4 regions of the Ensifer sp. LBL genome follow, and region 1 is predicted to be linked to each of the others. Evidence: riboswitches for the same ligand, from Rfam matches in the RefSeq annotation. Region 1 holds a riboswitch; each other region holds the start of a gene.
What was found. A riboswitch is a leader RNA that binds a small molecule or an ion and turns the genes downstream of it on or off. The one in region 1 is predicted to bind cobalamin.

Region 1 (2,194 bases):
CGACGAGGGGCGCAAGGCGGCCGAGTTGGCGGTGCTCAATGCGCTGGCGCAGATCCACGAACATCTCGGCCGTTTCGAGCGCATTCGCCAGATCGTCCGGTTGGAGGGGCATGTCGCCTGCACCGAGGATTTCCTCGACCACCCGAAGGTGCTCGACGGCGCCTCCGAGTTTCTGGCTGCCGCCTTTGGCGAAAGGGCCGGCCATATCCGCTCCGTCTGCGGCGTGCGCAACCTGCCGGGCAACGCCGCGGTGGCGGTGACGCTGACGGCCGAGCTCTTTCCGCCGGAGTTCTGAGGCGTCACGGCCGTCTGTCGGCCTTACGGCGGATTTCGGCTGTTGAGCGTCGGATCGTGTCCGACGCTCAATTTTCGGCTTGCGCGACGTAATGTTATTTAATAACAAACTGCGCATGACGATACGCCGCATGTTGATAGATCCTTCCCGCCTGTGCCGTGCGGTTGTCTCCCCCGTCGAAACATGCGAGGAAGGCGGTGATGGTGCTGCGTCCGCGACAATGCGGAGGCGGCTGAAAAGGGAACACGGAACGGACGACCCTGATGGGGCCGAGACCGTGGCTGCCCCCGCAACTGTGAGCGGAAAGCGCATTCACACCATGTCACTGGCGATCAGCCGGGAAGACGTGGATGCGCCACGACCCGCGAGCCAGGAGACCTGCCATCGAACCGATCAACCACAACGGACGGGGTGTTCCGATGGAAAAGAACTGGCTTTCGCACGACGGCTATCCGTCCTTCTGCCGTTTCGCCATCTCTTGCCGTCAGTCCGGCGGAGGGCAGGAATGGCTGAGCCGAATTTCCGACAGCACAAGATAACGGTCTGCACCGATTGCCGCTTCACCGGTGGCCCCTGCGCGCCCGGCGCCGAGCTGATCAAGCGGCTGAGCGGCAGCATCGCTGCACTCGGCGCACCGCTCGATCGTGACTTCTCGATTGCCGGCACGGTGTGCATGGCGGCCTGCACGCGGCCCTGCACCATCGCCTTCCAGGCGACGGGAAAGGCGACCTATCTCTTCGGCGACGTCTCGCCGGACGAAGACATCGACGATCTCGTACGCTTTGCCACAACCTATGCCGAGCGTGGCGATGGCATGACGCGGGCGGCCGAGCGGCCACGCGGGTTGAAAGGCAAGACGCTTGCCCGCATCCCCGCAGCGATGCTCGTTTCCGAAGACCTCGGCGGGCACTTCCAATGACGGCGCAGGGAGGGATCAACCCATGAGCTGCACGGCAACGGGAGCGGCACTCAAGGTCGAGGGCCTTCACTGGGGGCCGCGCGCCGGGCTGACGCTGGTCAAGGACATCGGCTTTTCGATCGCGGCGGGCAGCCGGCTTGCGATCCTCGGGCCGAACGGTGCCGGCAAGACCTCGCTTCTGCGCTGCCTCTACCGGGCGGTGCAGCCGAATGCCGGCCGTGTTTCGGTCGATGGCATCGATCTCTGGTCGATCTCGGCGCGCGAGGCAGCAAGGACGATCGCCGTCGTCCTGCAGGAAATGCCCGGCGACTTTCCCTTCAGCGTGCGCGACGTCGTGATGATGGGGCGCATTCCGCGGCGGGAAGGCTTGAGCGGCTGGAGCGATTTCGACCGCGATCGGGTGCAGCATGCACTCGCGCATCTCGATCTCGCGCATCTGGCCGGTCGCCAGTTCGCCACACTTTCGGGCGGTGAGAAGCAGCGTGTGCTGATTGCCCGCGCTCTGGCGCAGGAGCCGCGCATCATCATTCTCGACGAGCCGACCAACCATCTCGACATCCGTCACCAGCTCGAAATCCTCGAGTTGCTGCAGACGTTGAAGCTGACGATCGTCTCGACGCTGCACGACATCAATCTCGCCGCCGAGTTTGCGACCGACGTCGCGATCCTGACTGCCGGGCGGCTGACGGCCTTCGGCACGCCCGAAGAGGTGCTCAGCCCCGGCGAACTTTCGGCCGCCTTCGGCGTCACTGCCACCGTTCACAATGCTTCCGCCGGCGGCGCCCGCTTTTCCTTTTCACTTCCTCGACAGGGATCTATTTCATGAAGATCAATATTGCCCCATTTTCCCTTCTTTTCGTGCTGGCCGCCGCCACGCCGGCGCTCGCCTATCCGGTCACGGTCAAGAGCTGCAACCGCGAGGTGACGTTCGACGCCGCGCCGCAACGCGCGATCGCCAACGACGTCAACCTGGTGGAGAT
Region 2 (2,194 bases), on a different contig from region 1:
CTTTGGCGGCGATGCACTCGCCCAGATGACGAAGGCGGCCTTCGTCGCCGCGACCCGGCTGACCGGCAAAGCGATGGTGCTCGCCTCCTGCAGTAGCGATTTCAAGCGGCGTGTCGCCGCCGGAACGATCGTCGACACGCTGGCGCGCGTCACCCGGACCGGACGCAGTTCCACAACGATAGAGGTCGAGCTCTGGTCGGAAGAACTGCTCAGCGGCGTGCGTCTGCTGACCGTCACCGGGACTTTCGTGATGGTGGCCGTCGACAGCCGCAACCGCCCGGTTGCGGCCTTCGCCGCCTGAGCAAGCCGGGAGTGTCGCTCATGGCGCCCTCGGTCCACAGGATTGATTGCGCGCCGCCATTTACTCCCCGTTATCCACACCGAAAAAGAAAAGACCTCTGCACCCCCGCCTCCAGCATATAGAACCTATTGACGCAGATTTGCGATGAACTACTATATCTAGTGTTCGAGGTTCTTCCGATTCGCAAGGATTGGGAGCTAAGACGGGAATACGGTGCGCCGGCGGGTTTCCGCTCAGGCTATGCCGTAGCTGCCCCCGCAACTGTAGACGGCGAGCGACTGTCCGGAATTGGACCACTGAGGCATGAGGCCTCGGGAAGGTCGGGATGGAAGCTTTGACCCGTAAGCCAGGAGACCTGCCTCGAGCAACAAACGTCCACGGGCGGGGTGTCCGGAGGGGTTGAGTGCGTGGCAGGATGAGCCTGCCCGATCGTCTCGACATCTCCCCGGCAGCCTGTCGAAAGCTTCGGGGTGAAGTCATGTCAGTTTCTTCCAGTTCAGATCCACCTTCTGCGGACGGGTGCGCATTGTTGCGCGCCTGATCGAAAGGCCGCGCCCTGAGAGTCCGCATCCGCGGAAATTCCGGAGCGCCCGACCAGAACGAGCCGGCCAGGTCGCGTAGCTGCACATGGACCAGCTTGCCGACATCCGCTCCGGTCGAGGCGACCGGGGAGCGATGTTTCATGCCCTATCGCCAAGCCCACGGTTCGCGTTCGCGCGGCCCGCCGATTTTTTGCGCCCATTTGCCAGCCCCTCACGAGGAACCCATGTCGATCACCGTCTACAGCAAACCTGCCTGCGTCCAATGCACCGCCACCACCCGCGCGCTCGACCGTCAGGGCATCGATTATCGCATCGTCGATATCTCGGAGGATTCCGACGGTTTCGCGCTCGTGCAGGGTCTCGGCTACCGGCAGGTTCCAGTGGTCGTCGCCGGCGAACGGCATTGGGCGGGGTTCCGCCCGGACATGATCAGCGCGCTTTCCTGAGGGAGAGAAGCGATGGGGCTGATCGTCTATTTTTCCAGCCGCTCGGAAAACACCCATCGCTTCGTTGAGAAACTCGGCCTTCGCACAGCCCGCATACCGCTTAGGGAAAGTAAGGATGCACTTACGGTTTCGGAGCCCTATGTGCTCGTCGTACCGACCTATTGCGGCGACGATGGCCGAGGTGCCGTGCCGAAACAGGTGATCCGCTTCCTGAACGACGCGGGCAACCGCTCTCACATCCGCGGCGTGATCGCTGCGGGCAACAGCAATTTCGGCGCGACCTTCGGGATCGCCGGCGACGTGATCTCGGCCAGGTGCCGGGTGCCCTACCTCTACCGGTTCGAACTTCTCGGAACCGAAGAGGACGTCGCCAATGTCAGACACGGGATGGAACGATTTTGGACGTCACGACACTCGAACGCCCCCTGAAGGCGACGGAAGCAGCGCTCGACTATCATGCGCTGAACGCCATGCTGAACCTCTATGACGAGGAGGGCCGGATCCAGCTCGACAAGGACCGGCTGGCGGCAAAACAGTACTTCCTGCAGCACGTCAACCAGAACACGGTGTTCTTCCATAACCTGCGGGAAAAGCTCGATTATCTGGTGATCGAGGGCTATTACGAGCAGGAAGTGCTGGACCAGTATTCGTTCAACTTCGTGCGCGATCTCTACGACCACGCCTATTCGAAGAAGTTCCGTTTCCCGACCTTCCTCGGCGCCTTCAAATATTACACGTCCTATACGCTCAAAACCTTCGACGGAAAGCGCTACCTGGAGCGCTACGAAGACCGCGTCTGCATGGTGGCGATGGCCTTGGCGCGCGGCAACGAGGCGCTTGCCCGCGACCTCGTCGACGAGATCATTTCCGGCCGCTTCCAGCCGGCGACGCCGACCTTCCTCAAT
Region 3 (2,194 bases), on a different contig from region 1:
CAGACATGCAGCGCGTCGAAATGGTGAAACGAGGAGGCCATCTGCATGTCAGGCGACCCTTGAAAGCGGAGCCGCGTCGCCGGCAAGGCGCTGCTCCATGAACTTGCAGTACCACTCGACGAACTGCATCACGCCGCCTTCGTGCTCGGGCGAATAGGGACCGGGCTCATAGGCCGGCGAGCGGATGCCGAAGGCATTCTCCTCGACGATCTGGCGATCCTGATCGTTGGTCTCGGTCCAGACATGCGTCAGTTCTTCGAGATTGTAATCGATGCCTTCGACCGCATCCTTGTTGACCAGCCACTTCGTCGTCACCTGGGTAAGTTCAGGCCCGAGCGGCAGTACGCGGAAGGTGATGGCGTGGTCGGCAAGCACATGGTTCCAGGTGGTCGGGTAATGGAACATCAGAAGCGTGCCGATCTGGCTCTGGGAAACATCGGCCGACAAAGCCCGCCTGACGGCGCGCGCGCCCGACATGGTGTAGCTTTCGGCATTGTCGACAAGCGGCATGCGGGCGGCGCGGAACTGGCCGGTCGGCGACATCCTGAATTCGCTCGGCAAGCCTTCGGCCTCGCATTTCGCCCAATGTTCGGCGATCACGGGATCATCCTTGGCGCCCTGCACCCCGGTCGCGGTCGGGGCTTCCGGATAGGTGCGGCAGAGTTCTGGATGATTGGCGGCGCAATGGTAGCACTCGCGGTTGTTCTCCCAGACGAGCTTCCAGTTGCCCTTTTCGATGATCGTGCTTTCGAAGGCGACCTTGGTTTCGCCGAGGCGGTGCGGCGCGAGATAGGGCGTGACCAGTTCGCGAAATGCCGCGAAGTCCGCAGGGTTCTCCGAAAGATTGATGAAGATGTAGCCGCCGACCGTTTCGCAGTGGATCGGTTTCAGGCTGTGGGCGGCCTTGTCGAAATCCTCGCCCATCTGTCGGGCGAACAGCAGCGAACCGTCGAGCTCGTAGGTCCATTGGTGATAGGGACAGACGAGTTTTGCCGACGAGCCCTTCTGTTGCGTGCAGACGCGGGAGCCGCGGTGGCGGCAGGAATTGTGCAAGGCGCGGATCGTGCCCTGGCGGTCACGGGTGATGACGACGGGAAAGTCGCCGACCTGGACGGTGAAGTAATTGCCGGCCCGCGGGATCTCGCAGTCATGGCCGATGAACAGCCAATCCTTGTACCAGATGTTTTCCAGATCCTGCCGATAGTAGTCGGGATCGATGTAGAAGGCCCGATCGAGGCTGTAGCCGTCGCGTCGACCCTTCAGCTTTCGCAGCATATCGTTTCTGGTGTCCATGTCCTGTCCTCATGCGCCATGTTTCGGAGAGGCAGGACAGGAACCCGCACGGGCGCACGCCCATGCGTCTAAGGCTCCGATCCGGCTGCCCGCCGCAACCTGTTACGGTTATGTCCGTCAAGGCTGGTTTCCGGGCTCAGGAGCCGTCCTTTCGGACCAGCCCGGCGCCTTCCCGGACGAACCGTCCAGTGGCCTTTGCCGAGGCTTTCGCTCCACCACCGTTGCGGGGGCAGCGCCGGGATTTGACCGGCTTCCCAATTCTCCGACTTCTCTTCGAAGACGGCACCTTGAGTAAGGATATGTAATCGCGGAAACCGCCCTGGCAGCTGCCGGATAGCGACATCCAATTCCAGAATGACGACACGGGAAAAACCGCCATCACCGGTGCCTGTCATAGATTTTTTACACTATAAACATATAGATAGCCCACGTCTTGGGCATTTGCCGCCTTTTGCGGCGCGGGCGGCGCAGACGCGGGAAAGCTTCGCCCGTTTGCGACATCCCGTCAGATAGGGAACGCTCATGATGCAGCCAGGAGGCAATCATTCATTAACCATGAGCCGCTAGCCTAGCCGGCGGACGAGAGAGGTCCTGCAGGCAGGCAGATGGCGCGCTGACGATCATGGCAAAGTTGAGATACTACGACGCGGCAGCCGAGGCGCCGCCGACAATCCCGCCGAAGACGGCGGTTCATACCGAATTCCTGCGCACGGGCCGGATCAATCGCAGGCAATGGGTGCCGAGCGAACGGCGCTACCTGAGCTATGAGGAAGTTGCGGACAGGACGGGCAAGAAGCTCAACACCGCCGGCGACACGACCCATAAGCGGATCAACGGCTTTCACACCTCGATCCAGTTCCCGAAGATGATCTTCCACCGCACGCTCGTCGGCCGGCCGCAT
Region 4 (2,194 bases), 250 kb from region 1:
ACATGGCGAAGACGGCTACGCGCCGCAGGAGCGCTACTATAGCGGCACGCTCAGAACCATGTGCGTGCGCACCTGTGACGGTGCCTTCTTCCCGATCTCTTCGGATGCGACGCCGGCCGATTTCCCACGCGACGAACAGGCCTGCCGGGCCCGCTGCCCAGGGGCTGAGACGGAGCTCTATTTCCACGACCTCAACACGGAAGAGAGCGACAAGATGGTCTCGGCCGTGACCGGCCGTCCCTATACCGAAATGCCCAACGCCTTTGCCTATCGCACCCGCGCCGTCAGCAAGCCCGGCCAGTGCGGCTGCCAGATACCGCAGACCGCCGCAACCACGCCGAAGACGACAGGTACGAAGACCGGCGACGACCAGTCGTCGATCATCGTCATCGAGACGAAGAAGCCGGAAGCGGCGGGCGAGACTGTCAAGGTGCCGGCCGAAGAGCGGCCCTATGATCCGTCGAAGAACAAGGTGCGCGTCGTCGGCCCCACCTACCTGCCGCAGGAAGAAACTGCGATCGACCTCAAGCACCCGAAGGGACCGGCCTATCAGCCGGTCCAGAATTGATCGGACGAAGCCTTACGCCTTCTCCTTGCTGCATCCCCATCCTTCTTCGAAAACCAGGTCCTCGAGCGGAAGGCGCTGGCGCCAGCCCTTCACGGCGAGTTCCGGCTGCTGATAGAGGCGGTCGACATAGCCGAGGCAGAGCCAGGCGACGATCTCGATATCGTCGGGGATGCCGAGGATCGCCTTGATCTCGGCCTCGTGGAAGATGCTGACCCAGCCGACACCCACCCCTTCGGCGCGCGCTGCAAGCCAGAGGTTCTGCACGGCGCAGACGGTGGAATAGACGTCCATCTGCGGATTGTGGGTACGCCCGAGCACGACAGTGCCGCCGCGCGTGCGGTCGCAGGTGACGCAGATGCTGAGCGGCGCCTTGCGAATGCCTTCGAGCTTCAACGCGCGATACTTTCCCTGCTGTTCCGCCTCGAACATCAGCGCGGCCTCGTCATTGGCGCGGCGAAACGCCTGCCAAACCCGCTCGCGCGTTTCTTCCGCCCGCACCAGCACGAAGTTCCAGGGCTGCATGAAGCCCACGGACGGGGCGCTGTGTGCCGCGGCCAGCAGGCGCCTGATCAGATCATCGGGCAATGGCTCGGGCAGGAATTCATCGCGCACGTCGCGACGTGTCTCGATGGCACGGTAGACGGCCTCCCGCTCTTGCAGCGAAAAGGCACCGGCAGCCGCAAGGCCGCCCTTCGGTTCAGTCAGCATCGTTCGATCCCCAACAATGCGAAAACCTCCCGCCGTCCACGCGGGGTTCGGTCTATCTCGCCAGGCCGGTCTTCTGACTTCGGTTCAACCGATCGCCCCACCTTCCCAGATCGATTGAAGATCCAGTGGCAGAACCTTGAATCAATTCAAGGCCATCTTAGACGCGATCGTCCCCGTCACAGCGTTGGGCACGTTCCGGAATTTCGACCGGATTCCCGATTCTCCCGCTTTCGCGGGCACCTGACGACGGCACTAAGTGCACAGCCGTTTGACAAAGACAAGCGGCGCCGTCCCGGTCGGGAACTGGTGCGCCGCTTTCCACCTGCTTCTTGCTGCCTCGCCTCAGAGCGGAGCGACCGGATGCGGCGAACCGTCATAGGCGCCCCAGATCGACTGGTCGAAGCAGATGACCGATCCGGTCATCAGTCCGGATTCGGCCGACGACAGGTAGGCGCAGGCACGCGCCACCTCGGCCGGATCGACGAGCCGGCCGAAAGGCTGGCTAGCCGCCGCCTTTTCGAGCCAATCGGCAGCCGCGCCGTGAAACTCGCGCTGTATGCGGTCTTCGCCTTCGGAAGCCATCCAGCCGATATTCAGCCCGTTGACGCGGATGCGGTTGCGCAGCAGCGCATAGGCCGTGTTCTTGGTCAGCGTTTCGAGCGCGCCTTTCGACGAGCAATAGGCGGCGATGAACGGCTGGCCGGCCATCGCCGACATCGAGCCGATGTTGACGATCGTGCCTTCGGTCTTCTCGCGCCGCATGACTTTCACCGCTTCCTGCATCAGGAAGAACGGTGCGCGCACGTTGATCGCGAACATGCGGTCGAAGAGTTCGGGCGTGGTATCGAGGATGGTGCCGCGGTCGGTGATGGCCGCAGCGTTGACCAGCGCATCGACCCGGCCGAATTCGGCGTCGCA

Region 2: another riboswitch for cobalamin. It lies ahead of nrdH (glutaredoxin-like protein NrdH); the one in region 1 lies ahead of OKW20_RS12095 (DUF1636 family protein).
Region 3: another riboswitch for cobalamin. It lies ahead of OKW20_RS02780 (aromatic ring-hydroxylating oxygenase subunit alpha); the one in region 1 lies ahead of OKW20_RS12095 (DUF1636 family protein).
Region 4: another riboswitch for cobalamin. It lies ahead of bluB (5,6-dimethylbenzimidazole synthase); the one in region 1 lies ahead of OKW20_RS12095 (DUF1636 family protein).

The regions. Positions count from the first base shown of each region.
Region 1 is NZ_JBNDJY010000003.1:86,967-89,160, forward strand. Features, by position in the region: gene OKW20_RS12090 (RidA family protein) at 1-295, shown strand, start outside; cobalamin riboswitch at 480-695, shown strand; gene OKW20_RS12095 (DUF1636 family protein) at 801-1,214, shown strand; gene OKW20_RS12100 (ABC transporter ATP-binding protein) at 1,237-2,040, shown strand; gene OKW20_RS12105 (ABC transporter substrate-binding protein) at 2,037-2,194, shown strand, end outside.
Region 2 is NZ_JBNDJY010000002.1:294,033-296,226, forward strand. Features, by position in the region: gene OKW20_RS08605 (acyl-CoA thioesterase) at 1-301, shown strand, start outside; cobalamin riboswitch at 453-678, shown strand; gene nrdH (glutaredoxin-like protein NrdH) at 1,068-1,289, shown strand; gene nrdI (class Ib ribonucleoside-diphosphate reductase assembly flavoprotein NrdI) at 1,302-1,718, shown strand; gene nrdE (class 1b ribonucleoside-diphosphate reductase subunit alpha) at 1,688-2,194, shown strand, end outside.
Region 3 is NZ_JBNDJY010000001.1:564,426-566,619, forward strand. Features, by position in the region: gene OKW20_RS02775 (2Fe-2S iron-sulfur cluster-binding protein) at 1-47, opposite strand, end outside; gene OKW20_RS02780 (aromatic ring-hydroxylating oxygenase subunit alpha) at 49-1,293, opposite strand; cobalamin riboswitch at 1,398-1,598, opposite strand; gene OKW20_RS02785 (DUF6656 family protein) at 1,916-2,194, shown strand, end outside.
Region 4 is NZ_JBNDJY010000003.1:333,164-335,357, reverse strand. Features, by position in the region: gene OKW20_RS13285 (DUF2865 domain-containing protein) at 1-568, shown strand, start outside; gene bluB (5,6-dimethylbenzimidazole synthase) at 581-1,276, opposite strand; cobalamin riboswitch at 1,323-1,535, opposite strand; gene OKW20_RS13275 (SDR family oxidoreductase) at 1,619-2,194, opposite strand, start outside.